One region of the Anaerobacillus sp. 63XJN7_4_ISO-PGPR-S23-413 genome, then DNA from elsewhere that is predicted to be linked to it. Evidence: riboswitches for the same ligand, from Rfam matches in the RefSeq annotation. Region 1 holds a riboswitch; each other region holds the start of a gene.

Region 1 (4,289 bases):
ATTTAACCGATGTGACATAAAAAATAACGAGAATATTTAAGATGGCAATAGCCAGATAGAAATATCGCCATGATGCAAATTGGAACATGTAGTTAAGGATTTGTGGAAAGACAATCATCCCAAGTCCATAGATCCCCATCGCTAAATTGAACATTTGATTTTGTTTCTCTGGATATGCAGCCGGTACAATCGCATTGGAAGCAACACCAAGTGCTCCAAGCCCGAACCCAATTAACATATAGAAACCTAAGAAGAATGTAATGTTCGGTGCAAATCCGGTACCTGCAAAACCAAGTCCCATGACAATCGTTGCAAAGATCACCATTATTCTTAACCCTTTTTTATCTGTTAAATAACCGAAAATCAAACTCGCGAGCGTAAAGCCTAGTTGGAATATCAAGACAACTAATCCGAATTGGCTCATATCAAGTCCAATATCCGTTTCAACTTTATCAAGTACAATCCCCTTTGTATTCGTCACCCCTCCAGAAACGAACTGGGTAAATAATAAAATAATTAACGCATGAATACTTTTCCCTTTTGACATTGATCTTACCTCCATAAATTAATCTATCACAGGGGATTCCACGGTGTATTTAACTTAAAACTTGCGATTATTTTCGGACTATTTTTCGGTAGCGTTACCATCTCCGTCACATCGAGTATTCTAGATAAGAAAAAAAGTTGCAGAGAGTATTAACTCTCTGCAACTTACTTCATCTGATAGACGAAATACGTAGCGACAAAATAGATCAAGACAATTAAAGTGGATGGCACCATATAAAAAAGCGTGCTACGTTTTTGTTTTCTTGTAATACTATATAAAATGACGAGCACCACCACAATTGATGATACAGTTGTCACAATATTAGACATGCTAGCATGCCTAAATAAGTTTGTTTTAAGATAAATAGCATCTGTAAACGAAAGTAGCATGATATTAAAGGCGTTACTTCCTAGAAGCGAGGTTATTCCCATACTGTAATTCTTAAGTTTCAACGCTGTTGCAACACTTACAGCATCAGGCAAAGAAGTACTCGCTCCTACAAGGAAAGATCCAACAAATGAAGCTCCTAATCCTGTGCTTTCCGCAATTCGATCGGCAGTTAATGTTAACACCGTTCCGACAATCATAATACCGACAGCGGATAAGATGAACATCGTTAGAACTTTTTGGTATGAAAACTCACCGTATTTTTCATTCTTTCGACTTCTTCGTTTCACTTTCTCTTCTGTTAATTTGTTAATCCATTTCACACCAGCAAAATACACAAGAACAAGAATGATCGAACTATATCCGATATGATAAATGCTCGCTGGTAGTGTTAAGGATAAACCTCCTACAACGATTAACGTCATCACGATAACAAGATAGATGTATAGCTTACTTCCTACATCTGTTTGTCCCATAATCTGTTCGCGACGGTAGACCATATCAAGAACGGCAAGGGCTAATAGATTAAATAAATTACTCCCAAGCAAATTCCCGATTGCAAGATCTGGACTATCAATAGCAATTGCGGTCACGCTTGATGTTAGTTCGGGCAATGATATAGCAGCACCAATGATAATTCCCATAAACGCTGAAGACGTTTTTGTTTTCTCACTAATGGCATCACCATACATAGCAAGTCGAGTAGCAACGAAATAGGTGGCAATCGCAGCTAGAATAAATAGTAGAATTGTAAATATTAAATTCATAGATGATCTCCTTAATACGTTCGATTTCCTTGATGACTATTTCCTTCCTAGGTTAATACTAAACCATAATGAAAAGAATGACTCGAAAATGTAATGTTCCATAATTGTAAATGATTCACAAGTAAGCTATTGTTAAATTAATTCAATCGAATACTTCTAGGGGTGCTGCGAAATCAGCTGAGAGGGACATTTGTCTCGACCCTCACTACCTGATCCGGATCATACTGGCGTAGGAAAGAAGTGTATGTAATTGTGACAGGTCTACTCTGTCTAGTATGCATCGCTTCTTTTATAGGAGCGATGCTTTTTTAAATTCAGGTCTATATGCATGGGTTTTGTTGGTTTTCCTTTTGTTTAAAGGTGAGAAATACCAACAATATAAGCTAAAAAGGATGTGGTGTGATGGTAAAGAAAGAAATCTTTAATCTAGTAGACGAGAGAAAACAAGAATTAATCAATCTTACAAATCAGTTAATCCAATACGCAACCCCAGCCCCACCAGCCAGAAATACCCAGGAAATTCAAGACTTCATTGCGTCCTACCTCACTGACATCGGGTTCAAGATTGACAAGTGGGATATGCATCCTGGTGATCCAATCATTGTAGGGATTCTTAATGAAGAAGTAACAGAATACCAAAGTTTGATTTTAAATGGACACGTTGATGTGGCAGAAGTGGGTGAAGATGAAAATTGGAGTTTTCCTCCTTTTGAACCCACAATATCAGATAATAAGGTATACGGCAGAGGTGCCGCAGATATGAAAGCAGGTATTGCAGCTAACTTATTCGCACTTAAACTATTAAAAGAAAACAATCTTCCTCTTAAGGGGAAAGTTCTTTTTCAATCGGTTACTGGAGAAGAAATTGGAGAAGCGGGTACATCACAGTGTTGCGAGCGGGGTTATACCGCTGATTTCGCCGTAGTAGCGGATACGAGTGATTTGAGAATAGAGGGACAAGGGGGCGTGGTCACTGGTTGGATCACAGTAAAAGATTCAAAGACACACCATGATGCACTGCGCCAAAATATGATTCATGCAGGTGGTGGGCTTCACGGGGCTAGTGCCATCGAAAAAATGATGAAAATTATCCAAGCATTACAGGATCTAGAGCGGCATTGGTCCATCGTAAAAAGCTACCCTGGTGTGAAACCAGGAATGACAACAATTAATCCGGCCGTTATCGAAGGTGGTCGGCATGCTGCATTCATTGCAGACGAATGCAAGTTATGGATTACCGTTCATTACTATCCAAATGAAACTTATCAAGACGTTATGGATGAAATTGAGGATCATATCAGATTAACTGCGAATGCAGATATCTGGCTTAGAGACCACCCACCGACGTTTCAGTGGGGTGGCACTTCTATGATGATCGACAAGGGAGAGATCTTCCCTTCTTTAGAAGTTGACCAACATCATCCCGCTGTCAAGTTGTTATCAGATTTGCATGAGCATATTCATTTTCGTCGACCTGAAATAGGTACTTCTCAAACTGTGACAGACGGCGGTTGGCTCGGTGATGCTGGAATACCAACCGTCATCTATGGTCCCGGAAAGCTAGCACAAGCTCACTCAACAAACGAATATGTATCTATCCATCAGCTAATCAATTATACACAATCGATGATGCACTTTATTCTTGATTGGGTAAATACAAAAAAGGGAGCGCATTAACATGAGCTTTAGTGAGCATTTACATGAAAAACTTCAACCTATCTGAAGAAGAACTCACCGATCTAGAAGTAATTTTACTAATCACAACAAGGTATGACTATATGTTTTGGAAAATGAGTTATTCCGAAGCAATGTGGAGATGAGTAAAGAAAAATTCCCCCACTTTTTAAGAGGGGGAATTTTAGTAAATGAATAGTGGTAAGATAGCAATCCAAAACCCTAGTAAAGACCTATGGTACCTGAATTAGTTCAAAGTGTTGCCACTCATACGGTATTAATTGCTGGTAGCGTTTTTCTAAATAACGACTATCAATTAGTAATAAAAGACCTCGATCGGTTTCTGTTCGAATGAGTCGACCGCCTGCTTGTTGAACACGGTTCATGCCTGGATAAACGTAAGTATACTCAAAACCATTTCTTCCAGCTTGATCAAAGTAAGATTTCATTAGCTGCCGCTCGGTATCAAAATTAGGGAGCCCTACTCCAACGACCACTACTCCTGTAAGACGATTCCCTTTTAAGTCTATCCCTTCTGAGAAGATGCCACCTACAACAGCAAACCCAACTAAGCTACCCTTTCGATTAGATGTGAATTTTTTTAAAAACGACTCTCTTTCTTCTTCCGTCATCCCGCTTTGTTGAATGATCGTTTCCACTTCGTCTGGAGAAGTGAACGCCTCAAAAACTTGTTCCATATAGCCATATGATGGGAAAAAGAACAAGTAATTACCGGGTTTTTCATGAAGCACTTTTTGAAGAAGTGTAACCAGTCTTGGTAGCGTGCGCTCACGATCGCGGTACTTCGTCGAAAGTGGAGCAATATAAATATTCGCATGTTCACGTGGAAAAGGAGAAGGTATTTTCACAGCGTAATCTTCTTCTTTCCAACCTAGCATGTTTTGATAATATGA
Region 2 (4,289 bases), 730 kb from region 1:
CTTCCTTTTTTAAGATGGGGAAGAGCGGCTTTCGTCAGGTGAAACATGGCAAAAACGTTGGTTCGGAATGTTTTTTCGAGCTGTTCTGCACTAATTTCTTCTATTCCCTGTTGGGGGTGCTGTTCTGCTGCATTATTAATTAAAATATCGAGCTGTCCGAAATGATCAATCACCTGTTTAATCACATCGTAAGCAAAGCTTTCACTCCCAATGTCTCCCGGCAACAATAAACATTCGCTTCCGATCTCTTCGATTTTTTGTTGCGTATGTTGCGCATCTTCATGTTCGTCAAGATAAACAATGGCGATTTTTGCTCCTTCTTTTGCATAAGCAATCGCAACGGCTTCGCCTATCCCACTATCTCCTCCAGTGATGAGAGCGACTTTATTCGTTAATTTTCCTGATCCTTTATAATCCCGGTCATCCATTATGGGCTTTGGATCCATTTCTTGCTGAGATCCTGGCTGATGATTTTGATGTTGTGCTGGTTGTCCATCCGTCTGTCTAAAATCTGGTCGCATGGGATAACTCCTTTCAAATTATATATGTAAGGAATTGCCAATCGGGAGAATTTCTAAACCTAAGTCTGAGAATATAATGATGACATTTGCATTACATGATAAAATGAAACAAACCTATAATGTAGTTTGTGAGGCGAGAGGTATGAATTTTGATTTAAGAGAATCTGAATTTGAAGAACGGTTTGCGTCGTTTTTGGAACAAAGTCAGCCCAAAATTGTAGAAAAGTGGCTGCTTGGCGCAAAAATTTCTCAAGAGGATCCTTATTATGAAGAAATCATTAAGAATGGGAAACGAACGGTTGAACTTATCTCTCGTTATATTCGCCTTCAGGATGAAAGTTGGATTATGACATTAACTAAGAAAATTGCCAATGAGCGAATTGAAGCAAATGTTAATATCGGAGAGTTTATTGCGAATATTAATTTTGGGAGATCGGTTGTGATCTCTGTCTTAAACGAATCATCATTTGATAGAGACGAACTTTCGAAAGGTCTTCAAATCATTAATAATTATTTTAATGCCTATTCGTATCATTCAGTAACGGAATACACGAAGGTGAAAGATAATATCATTCATGATAAAAATAAGTTTATACAGGAAATGCATAGTGATCGTTTAACCATTCTTGGTCAGCTAGGTGCGAGCTTTGCTCATGAATTTCGCAATCCTCTTACCTCCATTAAAGGATTTTTGAAATTATTAGAAGATGATAGTGATGCTAATAATTCGATCGAGAAACACTATTTCGAAATCCTCAATAGCGAAATGAAAAGTCTAGAAGAGAAGGTAAGTCAATTTCTTTTCTTATCAAAAATGCGTGGGAGCGACGATCGTCCTCTATCATTAAATTTAAGTGGATTATTAAGATATACCATTGAAATTCTTTATCCAAGACTACTAGAATCAAATATAGAAGTGGAAACAGCCATTACTCCAGACATTCCACTGTTCGGTGTAGAAGAACAAATTAAACAAGTCATTCTTAATATTATGATTAACTCGATTGAAGAGTTAAATGAAAATAAAATCGATCATCGAAAAATTGAGCTGAGAGCAAAAGAAAACCATGGACGGATTACGATTGAAATTTCCAATAATGGCCGGCAAATTTCATCGCATCTTGTTGAAAGTATCTTTCAACCGTTCATTAGTACAAAAAAACTCGGAACAGGTCTTGGATTGTCTGTTTGCAAGCAAATTATTGAAAAGCACGAAGGTGTTATTTCAGTGCGATCAAATCCAGAACAAACAACTTTTGTAATTGAACTTCCAGTAATGGTTGACAAAGGTGTGAAAGAAGAGTAGCTTAATAGTTATCAAACTAACATTCAAAAAAGCTTTTTATATATCCACTAGGGGAGTCATTTATATGACTGAGACAGGATGTCCTGGACCCTTTGAACCTGATCTGGTTAGCGCCAGCGGAGGAAAGTGGAGACGGATGCCACCGCAGCCGCTCCATTTTTGGAGCGGCTTTTATACGTTTTGATTTCCTAAACGTGTAGAAGTAAGGAATGCTTACAAGTATTTCTAAATCTCCAAAAATGACGGAACAACGGCATTCAAGCTCCTTTCCTCTTCATCAGTTGGATGAAAAGCGGAGAGGAGTTTTTTTATGTCATTTACTGAACAGTTAAGAGAGGAAGCAGCACCAATTTTTGGAGCGATCTTTAATCATCCATTTGTGAGAGGAATTGCGGAGGGAAAGTTAGAGAAGGAACAGCTTGTTCACTATGTAAAGCAGGACTTTGAATATTTGAATACATTTGTTCGAATCTATGGCATTGCGCTATCAAAATGTGAAAACCGAGAAGAGATGGCACTTTTCACTGAACAAATATCATTTGTACTCCATAGTGAGGTTCATCCTCATAATAATTTGTGTCGAGCTGCAGGCGTCACTTATGAAGAGCTGCAAGGCTATCCCCTCGCCCCGACGGCACATCATTATACGAGGCATATGCTTGACGCTGCTCATTCAGGTACGCTCGGAGAAATCGTTGCAGCCCTTCTGCCATGCCCATGGACATACCTGGAGATTGGTCAGCGTTTAATGGAAGAGGTTAATCCTAAAGAAGATCATCCTTTTTATGATTGGATTACGTTTTACGGAGAGAAGTCAATGGAACCTGTGACGGATCAACTAAGAAAAATCCTCGATCAGTGGGCTGAGACGGCACCTGAAAGAGAATTGAAGCGAATCAAGGACTATTTCATTCTTAGCTGTCAGTTGGAATATGGTTTCTGGGAAATGGCTTATCAAGTAGAAGAGTGGCCTGTCTCCCTCCAAAAAGGTGAGCGCGTATGAAACGACTAAAACTATCGGACATTTTGATTACGATCGTGATTGCCCTTGTTTTTGGGATTATTTATAAACTGTGGGGACCGGTCTATAACATCTTTAAACCATTTGGTCTCCATATTGGTGATGTGATTTACGGGATGTGGTTTATTGCGGGTACAGTAGCAGTGCTTCTTCTTCGTAAGCCCGGTGTGGCACTACTTGCAGAAACGGCTGCAGCTTCTGGTGAATTTCTTGTTGGTTCTGAATATGGATTGTCCGTTCTTCTATATGGAATTGTTCAAGGATTAGGAACGGAATTAATGTTTGCTTTATTTGGCTATAAACGATACACCGCATTTGTTGCGGCGCTTGGAGGGATTGCTGCTGCAGTAGGCTCCATTGTCATGGATGCTGCCTATGGGTATGTGATGGACCTTGCTCTATGGAATTTACTTCTTCTCATTGGTGCTAGGTTAATAGGTGGTTTCCTGTTAGCTGGACTACTTGCTTATTTCCTTGTAGAAGCTCTAGAGAAAACGGGTGTTACTAGCTTAGTTAGACCAGCAAGTGATGAGGATTATAAGGCGTTAGATCAGTAAGGAGTGGTTATATGAAAGTAGGTGTATCAAACCTTCGTGTAAAATATGCGGGAGCGGACACACTGCTATTTAATCGGTTATCTCTTGAGATTGCAGAAGGGGAAAAGGTCTTATTTCTTGGTCCGAGCGGTTGTGGTAAATCAACTCTTCTTCAGATATTATCTGGTTTAATTCCAAATGCCGTTCCAGTGCCTATGAAGGCAGATGCCAAAAGTATACCAGCATCTTCAGGCGTTGTATTTCAAGATCCTGATTCTCAGTTTTGCATGCCATATGTGGATGAAGAGATGGCATTCGTATTGGAAAATCGTGCTGTCCCGCAACCTGAAATGGAAGGGTTAATTCGTCATTATCTTGAAAAGGTAGGTCTTTCCTTTAAGGATCCGCATATTGAGATTAGTTCACTTTCACAAGGGATGAAACAGCGACTAGCCATTGCCTCCATGCTTGCACTTGAGCCAGATGTAATCTTTTTGGATGAACCGACCGCGTTACTTGATCCTGCAGGTACCTCTGACGTATGGAAAACAATTAAACAACTTAATGCTACACAAACAATGATTATCGTTGAGCATAAGATTGATGAAGTAATTGATTTTGTTGATCGCATCGTCCTTTTTGATTCAGAGGGAAGGATTATTGCAGATGCTGACCCACAAAGTGTCTTCTCCTTTTATAAACATAAGATGAAGGAATATGGGATCTGGTATCCGGGCGTATGGGAAGAACATACAAATAAAAAAAAACTTCCTGCACCGTATGTTAAAGGGGAAGAAATTCTTGAGATTAAACAGTTAAAAGGGTATCGAGGCAAAATCCCAAAAATTGAAGTGCATAATGGGTCAGCTCATGAAGGAGAATGGATTGTGGTTACCGGAAAGAAT
Region 3 (4,289 bases), 440 kb from region 1:
CATGCACCTGCTTGGTATTGATACGAAGGATATGATTAAATTTGGTAACGATCTTTTTGCAAAAGAACAGGATAATTTCACTATCCTTCGCGATGGAAGCTTCATTACTGAAAATAATCTATACACTAAAAATGTCTGTTATGACAAAGAAACAGGAGAAGAAACGGATAAATCAGCCTGTGAACCATACATGGAGAAGGCAAAAACTGATCTTGCCTACTCAGATAAAATCGTTTATGGAGACCTTCTACGTTTCTTAGGCAAGCATGATGAGCAACAAGAGGATACAGAAATAGAAAAATAGCATGAAAGATGCAAACCCCACCTTGGATGTTAGGTGGGGTTATTGTATTGTAATGAATTTTTTCTGAGGCGAGCAATAAGGCTAATATGTCCTAATTATGTAGCATATGCATCACTCATTATTTCATATCATTGTAAGAAGGATATGAAATGTGGGAGGGTATGACATGAAAATTAGGGTGAAGAGTGGGGATAGCCTTTGGAAATATAGCCGAGTGTTTCAAATTCCACTTCGATTAATATTAGATAGTAATAATCTTGAGAATCCTGATCAACTTATAGTCGGAGAACAAATTCAGATCCCTGGGTTTGTCACGAAAAGTTATACCATTAAGCCAGGAGATACATTATGGAAAATAGCAGGATGGTACGGAACACCCCTAGATGGTGTTCTTTTGCTAAACGATTCGAATCCTTTTTCGTTACAACCAGGAGAAAAAGTGAATATACCGATTCGTGTAACGTGGTCACTCATTAACCCAAATCAAAATTACGATTATCAAACCCTTGTTAATGATATTCGAAAAATACTTGCTGTTTATCCATTTATTAAACGATCAATCATTGGCGAATCTGTCATGGAAAAGCCAATCCCAGAACTAGTAGTGGGAACAGGAAAGAAAAAAGTTCATATGAATGGAGCATTTCATGCTAATGAATGGTTAACCTCAACTCTCATTATGAAATTTGTAGATGATTATTCTTGTGAATTGACGAATAGTCAGAGATTGAGCGGTGTTTACCTCCCATCTCTATATGAATCGACTTCTCTCTCTCTTGTACCCATGGTAAACCCAGATGGCGTTGATCTTGTCATTAATGGATTACCTGAAGAAGAACCTTATCGCTCATTAGCGGATCAAATTAATAATGGAAGTGAACAATTTAACAGATGGAAGGCGAACATTAGGGGAGTTGATTTAAACAATCAGTATCCTGCTAAATGGGAAATAGAAGCTGAACGAAAACCAACAAAACCTTCTCCAAGAAATTACCCGGGAAAAGCACCGCTTACAGAGCCAGAAGCAATAGCGATCGCAGACCTGACGAGAAGAAAGGAATTTGATCGTGCGCTAGCATTTCATTCTCAAGGTGAAGTGATCTTTTGGGGTTTCGAAGGACTTGAACCTCCTGAGTCAGAAATCTTAGTGAGAGAATTTTCGCGACTGAGCGGTTATCGAGCAGTTCGCTATGTTGATAGTTTCGCTGGATACAAGGATTGGTTTATTCAAGACTTTAGAAGACCGGGTTTTACCGTAGAAATTGGAAAAGGGGAAAGTCCTTTGCCTACTTCTGATTTCAACACTATTTACCAAGATACGTTAGGGATTTTCCTTTCTTCTCTGTATATGTAGGTTAGTGGCTTGTTTTTTAATCACTTCTTTGTCATAATAAACTTAATTTCATAATTCCAAAGACTAGGGGTGCCTTCATGTAAGGGAAGGCTGAGAAAAAGAAACCGTCATTTCTTTTACCCTTGAACCTGATCTGGTTGATACCAGCGTAGGGAAGTCGGTAGCAGTATTGATTACGTATTACTACCCCCATTCCTTACGCGGAATGGGGTTTTTTAGTGTGTTTTATGTTAATCGTTTTTAAGCGTTTACGGTGGTAGCTTATACTCTTGATTCTCGATTTTTAGCTCGAAGCGATTGGTTATCACAGAGCGTAATTGAGCCGAAAATCAACAAAGCTCATTAACATAGGCTTAAGGTTAAAAGTATTAGAGGAGGTAAATAATGAAGGATTTTAAATTATACGTCATTACAGGGGAAGAATTCCACCCTGATCGAGACCTAGTTGAGGTAATGGAGCAAGCGATACAAGGTGGTGCTGATATTATTCAATTGCGTGATAAGACGAATTCTAAAAAGGTTGTACTAGCAAAAGCTTTGAGATTAAAGGAGCTAACACAAAAATATGAAGTTCCCTTTATTGTGAATGATCACATTGATATTGCGCTAGCCGTTGATGCTGATGGCATTCATCTCGGTCAGGATGATTTACCTTTAGAGGTAGCAAGGAAGATTGTTGGACCTAATAAGATCATCGGTATCTCCACACATCGAATCGAAGAAGCGCGTGAAGCAGAGCAGCGTGGTGCTGATTACATCGGGGCTGGGCCAGTCTTTCCTACAAATAGCAAAAGCGATGTTGTTGATCCAGTAACAACTGACTATCTCAAAGAAGTTGCAGCAGAAATATCTATTCCGTTTGTAGCCATCGGCGGCATCAAATTGCATAATGTTTCGGACGTCCTCCATTCAGGTGCTTCTAGAGTATGTGTCATTAGTGAAGTAGTTGGTAGTGCCGATATTAAAGGCACGTGCGAAGCATTTATTCAATCCATTCAAAAAGAGGTGATTCCCAAGTGACATTACTAGTTAATGGAGAGCAGCATGATTTAGAAGTGGCAACATTGAAAGAAGTTGTTACTCATTTTGGCTTGCAAGAAGGGTTGGTTGTCACTGAAGTTAATGGAACAATTATTGATCGCTCGGAATGGATCGATACAGAAGTAAAAGAAGGAATGAAAATCGAACTTGTCCACTTTGTAGGAGGGGGTTGACCGAATGAATGATAAATTAACAATAGCCGGTAAAGAACTTTCTTCACGATTGTTTCTTGGCACGGGAAGATATCCAAATCCATATGTTCAAAATAAAGCAATTGAAGCTTCTGAAGCAGAAGTTCTCACATTTGCTATTCGAAGAGTGAATCTTACTGCACCAAATGAAGATGCGATTTTACAGCACATCGAGAATCAATCATTTCACTATTTGCCCAATACTTCCGGAGCTACGACTGCTGAAGAAGCCATTCGCATCGCTCGTTTAGCAAAAGCATCTGGCTTAAGTGATTGGATAAAAATCGAAGTTAGTCGTGATGAAAAAATGCTAATCCCTGATCCGGTGGAAACTTTGAAAGCTACAGAGGTTCTTGCTAAAGAAGGTTTTGTTGTTTTACCGTATACTTCTGATGATCCAGCACTTTGCTATCGACTACAAGAAGCAGGTGCAGCGGCTGTCATGCCAGGTGGATCTCCTATTGGAACTGGTCTCGGCATCTTAAATCCATACAATATTGAACTAATTACAGAACAACTGAAGGTACCCGTCATAGTCGATGCGGGTCTTGGACATGCATCTGATGTAACACAAGCGATGGAGCTTGGGGCAGATGGAGTCCTCCTTAATACAGCCATAGCGAAAGCGAGAAACCCTGTTATGATGGCTGAGTCAGTTAAGTTGGCTATTAGAGCAGGAAGATTGTCTTACGTTGCAGGAAGAATTCCTAAAAAGAAGTACGCCACTGCAAGTAGTCCAGTACGAAATTAATAGAAGGAGGGCGATCATGGCTAACATTACGATTGTAGGAGGCGGAGTGATTGGTCTCTCCATTGCCTATGAATGCCGTACGAGGGGACATGAAACGACTGTAGTAGAAGCTCATAAGTGTGGGGGGCAAGCTTCAGGTGCAGCTGCAGGCATGCTTGCGCCTTATTCGGAAATTGAAGAAGATCCAGATGATTTTTTCAGGCTTTGCCAACATAGTTTAAAGCTTTTCCCGAAATGGCAGGAAGAAATCAAACAGAATTCAGATGTTGATTTTGAATATAGCGAGAGCGGCAGTCTTTATTGTATCTTTCATGAGGCTGATCGGCTGTCTCTTGAGACAAAGCAGGCCTGGCAACGTAAGTTTAACGTCGAATCTACAATATTAAATGCTGACGAAGTAAGAGAGAAAGAGCCAGGCCTTTCTCAAGATGTTGTTGCAGCATTATGGTGTCCAGAAGAGTCACATATTTATGCTCCTGGCTACGTCTCAGCGCTTTTAGATGCTTGTCGCAAGTTAGGTGTTCGGGTGATAGAGAATGCGGGAGAGGCGACGTTTGAAGAGAATAACGTTGTGGTAAAAGGTCAACGGATCGAAAGCGATCGAGTTGTTCTTGCTGCAGGAGCATGGTCTATGTACTGGGAGGAAGC

The links. A riboswitch is a leader RNA that binds a small molecule or an ion and turns the genes downstream of it on or off. The one in region 1 is predicted to bind thiamine pyrophosphate.
Region 2: another riboswitch for thiamine pyrophosphate. It lies ahead of tenA (thiaminase II); the one in region 1 lies ahead of AC0VYO_RS12040 (acetylornithine deacetylase).
Region 3: another riboswitch for thiamine pyrophosphate. It lies ahead of thiE (thiamine phosphate synthase); the one in region 1 lies ahead of AC0VYO_RS12040 (acetylornithine deacetylase).

What each region holds. Positions count from the first base shown of each region.
Region 1 is NZ_CM149688.1:2,268,640-2,272,928, forward strand. It holds gene AC0VYO_RS12030 (MFS transporter) at 1-547, opposite strand, end outside; gene AC0VYO_RS12035 (sodium:calcium antiporter) at 712-1,701, opposite strand; TPP riboswitch at 1,850-1,954, shown strand; gene AC0VYO_RS12040 (acetylornithine deacetylase) at 2,104-3,378, shown strand; gene AC0VYO_RS12045 (ATP-dependent DNA helicase) at 3,609-4,289, opposite strand, start outside.
Region 2 is NZ_CM149688.1:1,537,568-1,541,856, forward strand. It holds gene AC0VYO_RS08330 (SDR family oxidoreductase) at 1-521, opposite strand, end outside; gene AC0VYO_RS08335 (histidine kinase N-terminal domain-containing protein) at 664-1,827, shown strand; TPP riboswitch at 1,867-1,969, shown strand; gene tenA (thiaminase II) at 2,138-2,830, shown strand; gene AC0VYO_RS08345 (ECF transporter S component) at 2,827-3,405, shown strand; gene AC0VYO_RS08350 (ABC transporter ATP-binding protein) at 3,417-4,289, shown strand, end outside.
Region 3 is NZ_CM149688.1:2,713,357-2,717,645, reverse strand. It holds gene AC0VYO_RS14395 (LTA synthase family protein) at 1-304, shown strand, start outside; gene AC0VYO_RS14390 (M14 family zinc carboxypeptidase) at 471-1,658, shown strand; TPP riboswitch at 1,714-1,830, shown strand; gene thiE (thiamine phosphate synthase) at 2,043-2,678, shown strand; gene thiS (sulfur carrier protein ThiS) at 2,675-2,872, shown strand; gene AC0VYO_RS14375 (thiazole synthase) at 2,877-3,641, shown strand; gene thiO (glycine oxidase ThiO) at 3,658-4,289, shown strand, end outside.